DNA from 3 places in the Virgibacillus byunsanensis genome. Region 3 is predicted to be linked to each of the others. Evidence: riboswitches for the same ligand, from Rfam matches in the RefSeq annotation. Region 3 holds a riboswitch; each other region holds the start of a gene.

Region 1 (5,668 bases), on a different contig from region 3:
CATTTACCTTAACGAATGATGGGTCACTTGATATAAAAGATGTAAAACTATTTTCTGAACATACAGTACGTAAAGATGGAAAAGTCATAGAAGATAGTGATTTTGCAAGTCAAATCGTGATTAAGTCACTGAAAGTAAACGATGAAGAGTTGATAACAGAAACAACACTAGATGACTTGGAAGATTTTGATATCATTAAAAATTTTGAAGTGGACGAGATAGCAAATATTGATGTTGTGTTTGCGTTTATAGAGAGTGATGACGATCAGAACCAATATCAAGGAAATAAAATGGAATTAGATTGGAAATTTGTTGCAAGCCAAACAGTTGAGTAATTGTTTAGAAAAAAGTAGGAAGTGAGGATTATTCTCCTTCCTGCCATTTAAACCGAATGAAAACAGTCCTCTTTAAAAAGGTGGAGATTAGTATGAGGAGAAAGCGTATAAGAACTCATAGAACGAGAGTTCATCAAATGTCACTAGTAGGTAAATTTTTAATGATAGGGTATTTAATGTTTTTTTCTATCGCACTCTTAACTTCTGATACTACTGCTTATTTCACAGACACAGAAGATACGAGTTCCAAGATTTATGCAGGTACCTGGGGTTCAGATCATGAGCAAAGGGATGGAAGCTGGTTGGAATTTACATTTAAGGGAAATCAGAATCATTATCATGCATGTGAGCCTGGACCTAAAACAATAGAGACAGAGATTAAAAATATTGGTGAAGGTGATATGCAAAGTGATAGTAAATATGAAGTGTATTATTCAAAAGTAGGCAATCCAGAAGATGGAGAAATGGAGAAACTGTCAGATCGAGATGGAATTATTAATGTATTGAAAATAGGAGAAACAGCTAAACTATCTTTTGAAGCAAATAATCACGGGTTTTATAGATTTTCGGCTTATCAAACGAATGAGCATTCAGGTGAGGAAAAAGTGTGGAGTGAAAAGGTCAAAGTTAATTGCCCTAAAGGCCACCAAAATAATGATGAACAACAACCCAATGAATCTACAAATGAAATAGCAGTAGAACCCACTGATGAAGAAGTAGATGCATCAGAAAAGGTAGATGAGAATCAATCAACTAACCAGGAAGAAAACGAAAGTGAAACAGACGAGTACACTGGTCCAACTAGTGAACAGGACGGTGATGAAGATGAGGTGGGATAAAATCCTAAAATGGGCTAACCGTCTTATAACAACTGTGCTTATGATTTTACTTGTAAGTGTGGCGTTAATGGTGGTCTTTACGAAACTATCTGGAGAAGAACCTGAAATTTTTGGCTATCAACTGAAAACAGTTTTATCGGGTTCGATGGAGCCGGGAATTCAAACAGGATCCATTATTGCTGTAAACACTGTTTCAGGGGATGAGAGGGTAAACTTTCAAAAAGGTGATGTCATTACCTTCCTGGAAACAGAAAATAGATTAATTACTCACCGAATTACAGAGTCAACTACGACTGATAATGGGGTTCTTTATACAACAAAAGGTGACAACAACAATGCTGTGGACTCAAGTCCTGTGTTAGCTGAAAATGTAGTAGCGGTATATAGCGGTTTTACAATTCCTTATATTGGTTATTTGAACAACTTTGCTCAGTCACCACAAGGGAATGCCATATTATTAATTTTACCTGGTATGTTGATATTTGGGTATTCGGTAATTACGATGTGGGGTACGCTTAGGGGTCTAGAGAATAAGAATACAAAAGAGATAGCCGAAGCTAAATAACTCGTTTGAAAATCTAAGTCTTATTTTGAGGAAGATGCTTATGAGAAAGATAATAATTGTTTTTATAATGGTAAGTAGTGTTTTATTTACTTTATTTGTGCCAAGTTTGACAGTAACTGCTGAAGAAAAACAAAAAATATCAATTAACACTTTATCTGAAGAGGTTTTATTTCATGTAGATAACATGAAACCAGGAGACTGGGCACCAAGAACTGTTGATGTACAAAATAATGGTGAAATGGAATTTGAGTATCATATATCTATAGAGAATAGCGGATCAGAGAAATTGTTCAATGAATTAATGTTAGAAGTTAGTGATGACAACAAGGAGCTATATAACGGAAAACTTGCGGAATATGAAAAAATCCCAGCTAGGAAGTTAGCTCCATCGAGTGAAGAAGAGCTAAGTCTTACAGTTCGATTTCCAGATCACTTAGGAAATGCGTTTCAAGGCTTAGATGCAACATTTAACTTTTCTTTCAATGCAAAGGGATCAGAGGAAATAGAGGAAGCATCATCTAATGATGAACTAAGTGACGACGGAATGGTTGGTAGTAATAAAGATGGAGCAGTACTTCCAAATACGGCAACTAATACATTTAATTTCCTATTAATAGGTTTTATTCTTTTTGCAATCAGTATGGCACTAATCACCATCAAACAAAGGAAAACTAAAACTTTAGATAGACAGCAAGTTTAACAAGAAAGAGAAAGTTTATAATGAAATGTTTGAATTTTTACAAAACTAGTTGCGAAATGACAAAACAAGACATCCAAAATTTGCTTATTTTCCAGTATAATAGTCTTATGAAATAATCATATTTTCTTAGAAAAAGGCATACCTATTGAAAAGTAGGGGCGCAAAGTCACAGGTCTAAAGCTTCATAGCAATGATGGCTGGATTTCCTGGAAACTAAATGGGGGACGAGAAAGTATGGAGAAAACGGTATATCATGTTGGGCTTGATTACGAGTGGATTAAATTGGTAAAAGAAGCGAAGACAATAGGATTAAGTGTAGAGGAAGTCCACCTATTTTTAACAGGTACAGAGAAAAGTGAATAAATTTTTAGGTTTTTTATGTGCTCTATATAGAACCACACACCATTTTGTGATATAATTCGCATTAAATAGAGAGGGTGTGTGGACTTGATCGGTGAAAAAATAAAACAATTACGACAAGATAAAAAGATGTCAATCTCTGAATTGGCAGAAAAAGCTGGTGTAGCAAAATCATATCTAAGTTCTATTGAACGAAATCTTCAAACCAATCCATCGATCCAGTTTATCGAAAAAATTAGTAAAGTACTAAATGTTTCCGTAAACGAACTGATTCGAGAAGATAAATTGATGGAAATTGAAGAACTAGATAATGAGTGGTTGAAAATTGTACAAGAAGCAATGAATTCAGGGGTAACAAAGGAACAGTTTAAAGAATATCTCGAATTCAATAAATGGCGTAGTAAACAAGATAACTAAGCATGATCTAGACCGTTAAGCTAAATGCTAGCGGTTTTTTTGTTTTTCTAATTTAATGTAACCTTTACCGATACATAAAGGGAGGGCACCGAACGAAAAAGGGCGATTATCTATTTACAGAAGATGTTTGCATAACCAGAAATAACTACTGTTATGAATCTAACAGAAAGCTAAGTATTAGTTTTACGAATGGTAATATGGACGTTAAATGCCCCGATGCTTTTAATGTAAATTGTATCCTAGGCTTCATTCCTAATGAATTAATCATTGTTAATTAATTGTTTTTTCTTTCATAATGCTTTAAATTATTCTTCTCTATTATCGGATTTATCAGCATTTGGGTTATGAGTTATGTTAATCTGTTCAAATGTTTGTGTGAATCGTTCTTGCTCTTTCTTCTCCTGCTCTTTATCTGCCATAATATTCAACTCCTTTTTAGTTTAATATATTCTAACTTCGATCAGTTTACAATCTTAGCAAACATCTTAATATGGAATGTATAATATTATAATATGTATTTCCTTCATTCTTGTCCACTTGCGCATGTTTAAAGATTGGATGGTTTTCTATTGTCATCTGCGTGGAATACACTGTTTTCTTTGTACTTTATTAAACCTGGAGTCTGTAGATAATTTATTGACTGTGTAAGCAGCGTCCAGCTCCAGCACAAGATCATTTCATAAATTTAGCTACTCTTTAAACATCATAGTTGATGTAACCTGCGACGTAACTTTAGGCTTATTTCTAAGAACGAGTGCTATTGTCGCCGTCTGGGATCGCTACGGGCGGATGCTTTCCGCGGGCACGGCTTCAGCCTCCGATGCGGAAAACCACCGCTTCGGTGTCTTCAGACACGTGCTGTTCCCGCAGGAGTCACCGCCCTCCGCTCACCCTGACTGGTAAGGGGTTCTATTAATACTAATACAATCCCACGACAGTAACAGAAATAACAGCGGAGGAAATACACGTAGACTCCTTGAAAATACAAACCGATTTTCTGCGTGCGATGTCTAGCTATGTAGCTTTCCTTATGTGGGAGCAGAGGCCTAGTTGAGACCCGCAGAGCGTTAGCTCGAGGAGGCTCATCAGCCTCCCACGGGTAGAAGACACTGCGCAGTGAAACGAAGCAGATGTCGCACTTGTACCCGGATGGGTGAAAGCGAAGTGTATTTCCGTAGCGGTAGGTTAACCGTCACATCAAGTTACGTCGCAGTTTACATCTATTGTGGCAAAAAAACTATCTTTGAGAAAACAGCCTTAAAAATTAAAATTTATTGTAACAATTAATGTGTTGTTTCGTTTCTATATATATAAAGGGAGGTGGAAGCTGTTTCTAAAAAGTACATATTTTCGAAGTTGTTTGAGCAGTATCAGCTTCCACTTTATCGATATTTGCTTCAAATGAGCAGGAATGAACAAATAGCAGAGGAGCTTTTACAGGAGACGTTTTACCGTGCGATGGTTTCATTGCAGGTCAAAGATATGATTCAGGCGAGAGCATGGCTTTTTAAGGTGGCTCGTAATCTATTTATTGACTGGACAAGGAAATCCAAATCGGAACAGCAGATGATCGAACAGATCCAAATAAAACATGAATCGATCAGTAACTTAGGTAATCCTGAACTACAATTCGAGAAAAAAACGCGGCAACAGGAGCTTGAAGCAGTAATGAAGCAACTTCCCGAACGAATGAGGACTATCATCTATTTGCGGGAAATTCAAGGGTTTACATATAAAGAATTAACTACTGCTATGAATCTAACAGAAAGCCAGGTAAAGGTAACACTGCACCGTGCTCGTGAGAAATTTCGATATTATGATCAACAGAAAAAAGGTGGTTATGAGTATGAAGAATGATGACGTTCTAACAGAGTGGGATGAAAAAAATGAAGAACAAGTGGATAAAAAAAGTGCGAAAAAGTTAGTTTGGCGTACACGGCTTTCCATTAGTTTGACTGTTTTACGAACGCTTTTTATTATCGGATTTCTTTATTTACTTTATATAATACCAGTAAGTGTTTATTACGATATGTCAGGTAAAGAAGCCGAATTTAATCGCCTGGTTTCAACGTTAGTAGAGACACATCACCCAGGTTTATTTGTGGAAAAGTTTGGGCTGGAAAATGAAGCGGAAATCAGTCCGCTTCTAACAGAGAGCACCAGTTTAACCCTATATCGTAATGTTGGGGATTGGGAAGTAGTGATTGGCGAAGTAACTGCAAACAAAAGACTGTTTGGTAAAGTAAATTATACATTCCATTTTGATGATAAATATTTATACGATAATAATTACACGTTTTCTTACGCAGTAGCACCTGATTTATTGGGGGAGAGCTTTATACATGATGAATCTGAACCAGACAGTTCGGTAAAGAGTCAACTCGAAAAGATAGAAGACGGATTTGTTGCTCAAGCACACTTTTCCACTAAAGAAAGCATGGATCCAGAAGAA
Region 2 (5,668 bases), on a different contig from region 3:
GGTGATCCTGTTGTTACAGAGGATGTTGCGAGTATTCTTCAAAAATCTGCTGAGGCAATGGCAGGAGTAACCAGCTTTAAAGGGGTCAGTGATTTTATTGATGATAGTACATTTAATGGAACTAGAGAAAAGAGTGAAACAAACTTCACTATGGAAATAATCCTTTCTGATCCGGCTGTCATGCACGCAGATATGACTTCTGTCTCAAGCGAAACAGAAGAAGGAAGTGTAGAGATGTTCATGAAAGATGGAATGTTATATATAAACTCAGAAGAAAATTGGTATTCCATGCCAACTGATTTTGGATATGGAAATTTATATGAAGACTACAAAATGCTTGAAGATGACCAAATAGAACAATACGTAGAGCATAGCAACTCGTTTGAAGTTAGTGATAATGGGGATCATTATTTAATATCCTTTGCTGATGATAGTGAAAATTATAAATCTGTTATCATGAATTCAAGTTTTGGTGCGATAAGCGACTTATTTGAAGAACACTATGATAATATGGAAATTAGTAGTGGTACCTACGAAATTAAAATCAATAAAGAAACGTTTTTTATGACACAATACACGTATGAATACGAAGCAAACACGACAGGTGAATTAGGATCAATTGAACAATACAGTAAAGGAACTTATACACTTTCGGACTTCAATGCCTACAATGAAATTGATGTACCGGAAGAAATGATGGAAAAAGCATCGCCAATAGGAGAATAGTGGAAAAAGGAGTAATTCCAATGACTATGCGAAAAGGCATCAAGCGACACGAATCACTGAAACCTTTATCACGCCACCATATGATTGGTTTGCATTTGGCACTTAAGCTAAAGCGTGCTGGTACAGAAGAAAGTCGTTTAACAATGGAAGAAATAATGAAAGAGGCTAAAGAGTTTTGGATTCCGAATGGCCAAAACCATTTCCGGGAAGAAGAGGAAATTCTGTTACCCGCCTATGCCCAGTACGCAAATGTTAACCAACCAGAAATAATAGAAATGCTATTAGAACATGTAAAGATTCGTTCCCAAATAGAGAAGCTTCTCAACAACGATGAAAACCTGGATGCCATGCATGAATTGGGCACGTTACTAGAGTCACATATTCGAAAAGAAGAACGTGTAATTTTTCCCATGATCGAAAAAGCACTTCCAGAAGAAAAGTTGCATGAGCTTGCCCCATATTTGCATTAAGTTCTAGGTCATTTACAAAATCTGTAGGAATCGGTGTTGAATGAAAATTTAACCTTCATTTTCCTGCCCAAAATAAAAAGTAACCACCTCCATAATATACATGGGGTGGCTACTTTCATTTCAAATACTTCTTTAAAAATAAACATTTCGAGTCAAATCAAACTTCTTTAAAATGCATCATCATCCCTAGTTGTCGGATCACTAATCCTATTAGTAGATTCAGGAATGTCATCATAGATTTGTGGATCAACATCATTAATTGTTCCATCCGCTAGCCCTTTAAACACCTCATAAAGTGGCTTCTTAACCGTTTCTTTAAGCATACCATTTTGTTTTTGACCCAACGTTTGGCTTTGGCCTTTTATTTCAATTAACATAATAGCAGCATCATTTAATGCAAATGCTCCCAATGCAGTTCCTGGTAGATTAACGTCAGGATACTTTTGAATTGCCCCAAAATGGGATTCACCGTTTTGTAGAGAAAGGTAGGAAAGTGCGTTTACTTGTTTTCCAAGCTTTAAGACGTCCTCATCTACCTCATACGTCTTACCAGTGAAAGGATCCTCATAATCTTGAGTTGCTACAACGGCAGCAAGCTGGACAGGTACAGAACGATTATCCTCATCTGATACAGTATTAAATCCACGGTGATGGACATCTACAAAAACATCAGGCTGGAATTCTTCAAATACAGACGTTACTGTTCTAGCCTCAGCTGTTACATATAAACCACCGTATCTACTATTATTTGTACTACGATTATTTAGGAAGTCAGCCACTTCGGACTTGTCCTGATCTTCAATGTTCAAGCCCAAGTTAGGGTTATAATCCCTATTTTGATCATATCCTGGAATTCCATAAACGATACGACCATTATTATTTTGGGCACGTTCACTACCATCTTCGTTATAATACCAAGGTGCACTTGTATCGACTGGCAAATCTATTGCTTCAGGATCCCAGGTTTGATGGGTATACCTAATTGGATACCAGCTTCCCTCATATTCGTTATCAGCACCTTCTGGATTAATACGTGGCATAATCCAAATCGATACATTTTCCAGAATCTCATTTACTTCTTTACCATTTGATGAAAGTTTTTGAATAATATCCAAAGCAGCTTCCGTTCCAATTTGTTCATTTCCATGGATTTGAGTAGTTATGAGTACTCGCTTTTTGTTTGGATCATTATCCCCGAATTTCACAACATGGAGTGGTTCACCTATATCATCCTCAGTACTATATCCATCTGGGGATTGATTCGAATATCCTGCTATATCAAGCTGCATCTTTCCATTAGATTGGCTTTCTAGCTTTTGAAGTTTTTCGTACAAATCTTCATTACTCATATAGCTGGAAAGCGAGATGTTCTGTTCATTTTCAATGTAAGGACCATTAGGGTTAGACTGTGGATCCGCGAAAACACTTGATGATAAGACCATTGTCGCTGCAAAGGTTATTGGAATTGCTAACTTCATAAACTTCTTCATATACATTCCTCCCATTTAGTTAATAGTTTCATTATAGAGTACTAGAATCACAACTTCATGATTAATTAGAATTATTTTAATTTTGTAATAAATGGTAATGTTATCCTAGTATGCTCGTTGGAACAGGTAGAAGAGACTATTATATCTAATATTATGAGAAAGTTTAAGAATTCCTACCTTAGTATTCCTAAACTTGCCACTGATTCTGTCGGATAATTTTTCCAAAATAAAAAAGCGCCTCTTGGGCACTTTTTAGTGTTTCACTATGTAATTCAAGGATGCTTGTTCATGATAATTAATTTTCTTTTCTAGTTTATGTTTGAACCTCTCATCTAGGCAATCGGAAATCACAGTTGAAAGCTCCCTCACCTTAAATTGATGCCAACAATATTTACTACGATAGAAAATTTTTCTCAAACATATTCCCCCTTCGAATCCCATAAATCGACGGAGATCGTGTTCGACACCTGGCAAGCATAGTCGTTTGACGTTAGCCCCTGTAGTTTTGCGTCATCACCTTTCAGCGATTTTGCCATTTCGTACGATTTATGTTGTTACGTGTATTATCCTTCAAATACACTAGTTTTCAAATGGTTCAATAGTCCTGTTTTTGTAATATTTACCTTTTTACTTCCCGCTCCTTCCTCTTCCCCAACATATACTCCACAGCACCAGTACCAATAAACACACCACTCAAAATCAATATAAATCCAATTACATGATTCAAAGTAATGATTTCATTTAAGAATATAGATGCTCCAATAATCGAAAAAAGCGTATTTAGATTAATAAATATGGCTGATTCTGCTGGCCCTACTTTTTTAATGGCGTAATTATACGTCATATGGCCAAAGGCTGATGCTAAAATGGCACTGAATAAAAAGACTGATCCCAACTTCCAGTCAAACAAATAAGTAATCTCCTGAATTCCCGCTCCAAAAGCCTGGCTAAATAAAAAGATAAACACCGAACCAATTACAAGCATATAACCAGTAGCCAACCGTGGGTCAAATGTCGGTTTTAGTTTACTAATCAATACAAAACTAAACCCTTGTGCAATGACACCTAAAAATACGACGAGGTCACCTAAGGAAATAGCCGCCAATCCATCAGCACCGGTCAAAGTCGTCACGGCCACGCCGATAAAACCCAATATAAAACCAGATACTCTTAACAACGAGACACGCTGACGCAAAATGATCACAGCCATCATCACTGTAACGAGCGGCATCAATCCTAATATTAATCCGCCATTTATACCTGTTGTCATCTCTAGCCCAACAGCTATAAGCGAATGGTGTAAAACCACATTAAAAATAGATATGTAAAAAATAACGAGCCATTCATGCTTGAGTGGTAACCGAAGAATCCCCATCACAGAACAAATCACCAAAACAGCAATCCCTGCAGTCATAATTCGAAAAGAGGTCAACAACATTGGGTCAATTGCATCAACAAGCACCTTCAGCGCCGATAAATTTAACCCCCACAATAACATGACCAATAATATAAGAATATAAATTTTAACCATAAAACGATTCACCTAGTTTCTGAGTTGCTTCTTCTTACTTTACATTAATGTTAGGTGTGTGTCACTAACATACGTTTGAATACACCCTATCATACTTATTTACTAGTAAAGAATAAACTAGTACTGTTCCATTGGTCATCAAGTTCATGATCCAATGAATGGATTGCAATTAGAATAAGCAACAGAGATGTTAAGTACTAGGCTTCCCTAAATACGGTATGGTAGAACCTATCATGACATTCAATCCAACTTCTAGAAAATCTTCATTTAATTCAAAACATGGATCGTGAAGAGGTCTTTGACTGTTACCAGTGGAACTACCCAACCTATTTTTTCAAAAACCGACCAAAATCCTCTCCATCTAAGCTCGGCTGGACATTCGGTACAGATTCCTGACCGTAAAGACCCGCGATTGTGCTCCATGCTAATTCTGAAATTTCAGATGCATTTACAGTTAGGAGGATAACCGTCATAATAGTTAATTTCTACTTCGACTTGCATAGCTTTACATGTCCCTATTACTATTTCATAAAAAACTATTTTTTATATTCTGTTTAGTCGAACGTGTTAGTGATCTAATAGTCCCTTCAATTTTAACTTCGTCCGCTATAACAGTATAGCGATATCCTCCTAATTACACCTAACTCCATTGGATTAACATTTCTGCTTATTATAGTCTGAGTCGCAATAATGATCGTATCTTTCCCGTCGTTTCCGACTCTCATTTTTTATACTTTAGGCAATCGTTTATGTCCTACGCTTCCCCAATAAAGGTTCGGTAATACCTTCCACTCCCACTAATCCAACTAAAGTTAAGAAATCCTTCTGCACTCCTACATAAGCACTAGTCGGATCATACCACTCCTGTAGGGTATGCGCGGATCCTGCTTTACCACCTAGCCCGATTGTTATTGATGGAATTCCTAAACTCATTGGGTAGTTCGCATCTGTACTGACTGCACCTGTTAACGATGGCTGTCCAACAATTTCTTCAATGGCCCCATATGCAGCTTGTACAATTGGTGCGTCTTTTGATTGACTTGCTGGTGGACGATTTCCGAACTTATTAAGTTCTGCCTTGATCTTATTACTGTCCCATCTTACATTTTCTGCCTCAACCGCTTTATCAATCATTTGTAAAAATTGTTCTTCCATTTTGTCTAATTCCTCTTGATCATTGGACCTCAAATCGACTGTCATTCCTGCTTCTTGAGCAATCGCATTGACAGAGGTTCCACCCCATACTTCCCCAACAGTAAACGTTGTTTTCGGATCCGCTTTTGTTTGTAAATCTGAAATAGTAGCAATTGCTCTTCCTAGCGCATGGGTTGCACTTGGAATCCCAAAGTCACCAAAGCTATGACCACCATCCCCTTTGGACGTGACCGTATAACGATAACTTCCAGTACCTAAGTACACAATACTATTGGCACCGGGACCATCGATGGAAA
Region 3 (5,668 bases):
GAGTCAAACTTTTAAAAAATAAAATAGCACCCTTTGACATCCCACCCAAAACTAACTATAATGAAAGCTTGCGCATCTAAGATAAAAACATGAGGTGAAGAAAAGTGAAGAAATTTTTATCAACGAAGATGGGATTCTTCGCGGTGGCTTTCGTTCTTTTTTGGATAAAAACGTATGTGATATATAAAGCTGAATTTAGCTTAGGTGTTAATAATGGGATGCAGGAGTTTCTATTGTTCGTTAATCCTATTAGTTCGGGTTTGATTTTCCTTGGACTGGCATTATTTGCTAAGGGGAAGAGAGCGGGAATATGGATTATTATAATAGATTCGATTTTAACTTTTTTGATGTATGCTAATGTTGTTTTTTACCGATTTAACAGTGACTTTATTACGATTCCGACACTGATGCAAACTAGTAATTTTGGTAGTGTTGGTGGTAGTATTGCAGATTTAACAAAAGTTCATGATCTGTTGTATACGCTTGATATACTGTTATTGCTTGTCTTATTTATTAAGCTGCGATCCAATTGGTCTATGGAAAGAATGCAATTGCGTAAACCGTTAGTTATTTTATGTACAGGTGTTATTGCATTTACGATTAATCTTGGGCTTGCTGAAGCGGATCGTCCACAGTTGTTAGAGCGTACTTTTGACCGTAATTATGTGGTGAAATATCTGGGAACTTATAACTTTATTATTTATGACGCGATTCAAAGTGCCCAGTCGTCGACACAACGTGTATTAGCAGATAGTGATGATATTACAGTAGTTGAGAACTATACGAAAAATAAATTTGCCGAGCCAAATGAAGAATATTTTGGTAAAGGAAAAGGAAAAAATGTGATTAAGATCCACCTGGAATCATTCCAGTCTTTCTTAATTGATTATGAATTACATGGAGAGGAAGTAACTCCGTTTATTAATTCGCTTGTGAATGATAAAAGTAAGGACTTTACGTATTTTGATAACTTTTTCCATCAGACAGAACAAGGGAAAACGGCTGATGCCGAGTTGACAACAGATACGTCTCTGTATGGCTTGCCTCAAGGGGCTGCATTTGTAACGAATGGAGATAATACTTTTCAGGCGTTACCTGCTATTTTGAACCAGCAGCAGGGTCATACTAGTGCTGTATTCCATGGTGATGATAAATCGTTCTGGAATCGGGATGAGGTTTATAAATATATGGGTATTGATGAGTTCTATGACTCTAGTTATTATGATATGAGCTATGGAAATGTTATCAATTATGGCTTGAAAGATAAGCCGTTTTTTGAAGAATCCATGCCAATTCTAGAAGATATGGAAGAACCATTTTACGCGCATATGATGACTTTGACACATCACCATCCTTATTTGATTGATGAAGAGGATGCGACAATAGAACCTGCCGGAACGGGTGATGGTTCTGTAGACCGTTATTTCCAAACGGCCCGTTATTTGGATGAGTCTCTGGAGCAATTCTTTAAGGACTTAAAGGAATCAGGCTTATATGAGGACTCGATCATTATGATATATGGGGACCATTATGGTATTTCGGATAACCATAACCGGGCCATGAGTGAGATTATTGGCGAGGAGATTACGCCTAAGAAAAACGCTGATTTACAGCGTGTTCCATTTATAATTCGTGTTCCTGGTATGGAAGGTCAAGGTACTAATCATGAGTATTCTAGCTTAATCGATGTCATGCCAACGATGCTGCATTTAATGGGTATTGATGCACAGGATTATATCCAGTTCGGTACAGATATGTTTTCTGAAGACCATAAAGGTTTCGTCCCTTTCCGTAGTGGTGAGTTTATGACAGAGGATTACAGTTACGTTAACGATACGTTTTATGATAGTGAAACAGATGAAGAAATAGAAGAACCAACAGAAGAGATGAAGAAACAGAAAGAACAAGTGATGCATGAGCTTGAACTTTCAGACCAAGTGTTACTTGGAGACCTTCTACGTTTCTATACACCTAATGAAGAATGGGAGCCTGTTGATCCTAAGCAATATTTCTACGGTAAAGAGAAAAACGAAAATAACTAATATCTTAAAAGTGCTGACATGAATGTGTCAGTACTTTTTTTGGTAGTAAAGAAAGTATCTACAGAAACGGCGACGTCCAGTGCAAGCACCCAGACACTCAGGACATAGCAGTTCGACTCACACTACGCGATCTGCATATGCTTGTCGTGTCTTCAAGGCATTTGCACTTTTGTTGGCAGGTAAGAAAGTATAAAACTTCCTTATCTGCATAAGTGCAACTAGGCCATTCGCTATAAAGGCTTGGCGAATGCCAAGTTTTCTAATGAGGAATTTGTACTCACTTGTTAAACTTTTTGCCCTTTCTTGTCGATATAAAGGAATGAAACTTAACTAAATAGGAAAGAAAAAGGCAAACTATTTGAAAGAATAGGACGCAAAGCTTAGGGTCTAAGGTTATATAACTATGATCGCCTAGTTACCAGTTTAAGATTTTTGTATGTGTCTTTTAATGGCAGTTCCAAAAAGGGAATTGTCTTTTTTAGTAGATTAGGAAAGTATAAAACTTTCTTATCTACATAAGTGCAACTAAGGCTTTCACCATTAAGGCTTGGTGATAAGGCAAATTTTCTAGTAAAAGGGGGCTAATAGATGGATAAAACATCGATAATTGGGGTCTTAGTAGGGTTTATTGCAATTGGTTTAGGTATGGTATTGAAAGGTGTCGGGTTTGGGGCTTTACTAAATCCTGCAGCTATTCTAATTATTTTTTTAGGAACTGCTGCATCTGTTTGTATTGCTTTTCCTATGAGCACACTTAAAAATGTACCTGCACTGTTCAAGATAATTTTTAAGGAAGATAAAAGCAATAATATTAAGGATATTATTACAATGTTTACAAAATGGGCGGACATAACTAGGAGAGAGGGGATATTGGCGCTTGAAAGTGAAATGGATGATGTAACGGATACGTATTTAACTTCAGGGGTTCAGTTGGTCGTAGATGGACAATCGTCAGATTTTATTCAAGACGTAATGCTAGAAAAAATTGATGCAATGGAAGAAAGGCACTATAAAGGCATTTCTATTTTTACGCAGGCTGGTACATATGCTCCCACGTTAGGTGTTTTAGGGGCAGTTATTGGATTAATTGCCGCACTTGGTAATATGAGTGATTTAGATAAGTTAGGAAGTGCTATATCTGCTGCTTTTATTGCGACTTTATTTGGGATTTTTACTGGTTATGTTTTATGGCATCCATTTGCAAATAAATTAAAAGAGAAATCGAAACAAGAGGTATTATTGAAACAGATTATGTTAGAAGGACTTCTTTCGATAACGAATGGTGATTCTCCACAAGTCATTAAGGATAAATTAGGTTCTTATTTACCTTCAAAAGAGTTGGAAATGATGGTTGAGGAGGAAGTTGATGAGAAAAAAGAAACAGCGTAAAGATTCTCATATTGATGAAACCTGGTTATTGCCTTATTCAGACATGCTAACCCTTTTAGTGGCATTATTCATTATTTTATTTGCAATGAGTGAGATAGACACACAAAAGTATAAAGAACTTACCAGGGTATTTAATAATGAATTTTCAGGTGGAGACGGGATCTTAGAAGAAGGCTTGAACCCTGTTGAATCACCTGATGATGTTATTGTGGAGTTAGAGGAAGGGGAAAATGAAGAAGACGAAGAAATAACTGATGGTGAAAAAGAACTTATCAAATTAGAAGATCTCCAATCACAAATAAATGATTATATTTCAGAAAATAATTTGTCCGAAGTATTAGGAACAAAATTAACGGGTGAGGGATTATTTATTACGATTATGAATGACATTTCCTTTGATTCGGGAAGTGCAATCGTTAAACAAGAAGGGATTCAGATTGCAAAAGAAATATCTAATTTTCTTTATACAGATCCTGCAAACGAAATTGTGATAAGTGGTCACACGGATGATGTTCCGATACGTAACGATGAATTTTCATCAAACTGGGAATTAAGTGTTATGCGGGCAGTTAACTTTATGAGTCTCATTCTTGACAATGACGATCTCGATCCTAGAGATTTTGGTGCTAAAGGTTTTGGAGAATATAATCCTGTTGTACCTAACAATAACGAGGAAAATAGAGCAATAAATCGACGAGTAGAAGTTCTGGTACTACCTAACTATGATATAAAACCAAGTGATGAGAATAGGGAGTAACGGATTTATAAGGAGAGTGTTTTTTATGTCTGTGACCTTACAAGAGAGAAGCAAGTACATAAAAGATATACTGAATGGTACATTTACATCTTTAAAGACGGTAGTACCAATTAATCATAATGTCTCTAAGCCAAAACTATTGGAAAACCATTTAGCTATTCCGTTTGGTGTACTTATTCGTATTACTGGTGATATAAAGGGAAAATTGATATTGGCTGGAAATTCAACTATGTTTGCCTCCATTGGGGAAACCATGTTTGGTATGACATTAAAAGGAGAGCAGTAATCATCTTTTAGTGGTGAACTAACAAACATGGTTGCAGGTGGTTTATCTATCAATGTTGCCAAAAATGATAGTAATATAGTTATTACTTCTCCAACTATCATAGAGGATAATACGATGTTATTGACGTATGAAAAAGCGCTCCATGTCGCCGTGGAATTGGAAAAAGTTGGTGAAATGGAAATTTACTTCATTTTAGCAGATAGGAAAGGATAAAACTTTCCTACTGCATAAGTGCAACTAAGGCTTTCACCACAAGGTTTTGCGATAAGCCAAGTTTTCAAATATTAACATTTAATATAACCTAATTATAAACACAATTCAGAAAAGTAGAACAAACTGTTGATAATTTTAAAAAATGTAGTATATAATTAAACTAAGCTCCTTATCACCTCTAGATATCATTATATACATACATGAAGTTAATTCCTTTTTAGATGAAAGCGCTAACAACAAGGAGCGAAAAAAGATAAAGAAAGGGGTAATATGATGAGCAGATCAAAATTAGTCGGACTTATTACGTTAATGTTAAGTATGGTACTAGTTCTTGCTGCATGTGGTGGTGGGGGAAAGAATATTGCAATTGGACCTCCTGCTAGTGAGACGAACTCGGTTTCTAAACAGATTTTGGAGGCTTATGGTTTGGGTGAAGATGATTACAGTGCATATCAGGAGGGCTTTGGAGATGCAGCTGATGGTGTACAGGATGGGAATATTGATGTTTCGATTGGTATTCTAGGTCTGCCAGCTGGTAGTATTGAAAGTTTACAAGCTTCTGCTGGTGATGTGAAGATGCTGGAGCTCTCTGATGAAGCAATTTCTTATATGGAGGAAAATTCGGGGTATCAGCGTTATACCATTACGCAGGATATGTATGATTTTCTGGATTCCGATATAGAGACCATTACTGCCTATGCAGTATTAATGGGAAATACGGATACGATAGATGAAGAACTAGGTTATGAGCTTGCTAGAATTATGGTGGAATATGCTGATGAAAATACACACGCTCAATCCATGCATATGACGTTGGAGAATGCACTTCAAGGTGCGAAAGGATTACCGATTCACCCTGGTGCAAAGCGCTATTATGAGGAACAGGGCTTAACGGTTGATAATCCGGTTGCTGAACTAACGGCTGATGAAGGTAGTCGTAAGGAAGAGTTTATTTTAGGAACAGGTAGCCAAGGAGGTACG

What was found. A riboswitch is a leader RNA that binds a small molecule or an ion and turns the genes downstream of it on or off. The one in region 3 is predicted to bind cyclic di-GMP.
Region 1: linked by a shared signal. The riboswitch ahead of ACFQ3N_RS16370 (anti-repressor SinI family protein) and the one ahead of motA (flagellar motor stator protein MotA) in region 3 are both predicted to bind cyclic di-GMP.
Region 2: linked by a shared signal. The riboswitch ahead of ACFQ3N_RS02750 (M14 family zinc carboxypeptidase) and the one ahead of motA (flagellar motor stator protein MotA) in region 3 are both predicted to bind cyclic di-GMP.

Annotation. Positions count from the first base shown of each region.
Region 1 covers NZ_JBHTKJ010000052.1:14,391-20,058, forward strand. Annotated here, with positions in the region: gene ACFQ3N_RS16350 (TasA family protein) at 1-335, shown strand, start outside; gene tapA (amyloid fiber anchoring/assembly protein TapA) at 428-1,174, shown strand; gene sipW (signal peptidase I SipW) at 1,161-1,739, shown strand; gene ACFQ3N_RS16365 (LPXTG cell wall anchor domain-containing protein) at 1,780-2,439, shown strand; cyclic di-GMP riboswitch class I at 2,565-2,649, shown strand; gene ACFQ3N_RS16370 (anti-repressor SinI family protein) at 2,674-2,802, shown strand; gene ACFQ3N_RS16375 (helix-turn-helix domain-containing protein) at 2,887-3,216, shown strand; gene ACFQ3N_RS16380 (RNA polymerase sigma factor) at 4,537-5,073, shown strand; gene ACFQ3N_RS16385 (anti sigma factor C-terminal domain-containing protein) at 5,063-5,668, shown strand, end outside.
Region 2 covers NZ_JBHTKJ010000007.1:221,411-227,078, reverse strand. Annotated here, with positions in the region: gene ACFQ3N_RS02760 (DUF6612 family protein) at 1-726, shown strand, start outside; gene ACFQ3N_RS02755 (hemerythrin domain-containing protein) at 747-1,196, shown strand; gene ACFQ3N_RS02750 (M14 family zinc carboxypeptidase) at 1,364-2,686, opposite strand; cyclic di-GMP riboswitch class I at 3,146-3,230, opposite strand; gene ACFQ3N_RS02745 (DMT family transporter) at 3,306-4,217, opposite strand; gene ACFQ3N_RS02740 (M20/M25/M40 family metallo-hydrolase) at 4,965-5,668, opposite strand, start outside.
Region 3 covers NZ_JBHTKJ010000003.1:25,076-30,743, reverse strand. Annotated here, with positions in the region: gene ACFQ3N_RS01280 (LTA synthase family protein) at 105-2,042, shown strand; cyclic di-GMP riboswitch class I at 2,381-2,465, shown strand; gene motA (flagellar motor stator protein MotA) at 2,631-3,431, shown strand; gene motB (flagellar motor protein MotB) at 3,409-4,188, shown strand; gene ACFQ3N_RS01265 (hypothetical protein) at 4,214-4,474, shown strand; gene ACFQ3N_RS01260 (hypothetical protein) at 4,502-4,687, shown strand; gene ACFQ3N_RS01255 (TAXI family TRAP transporter solute-binding subunit) at 4,961-5,668, shown strand, end outside.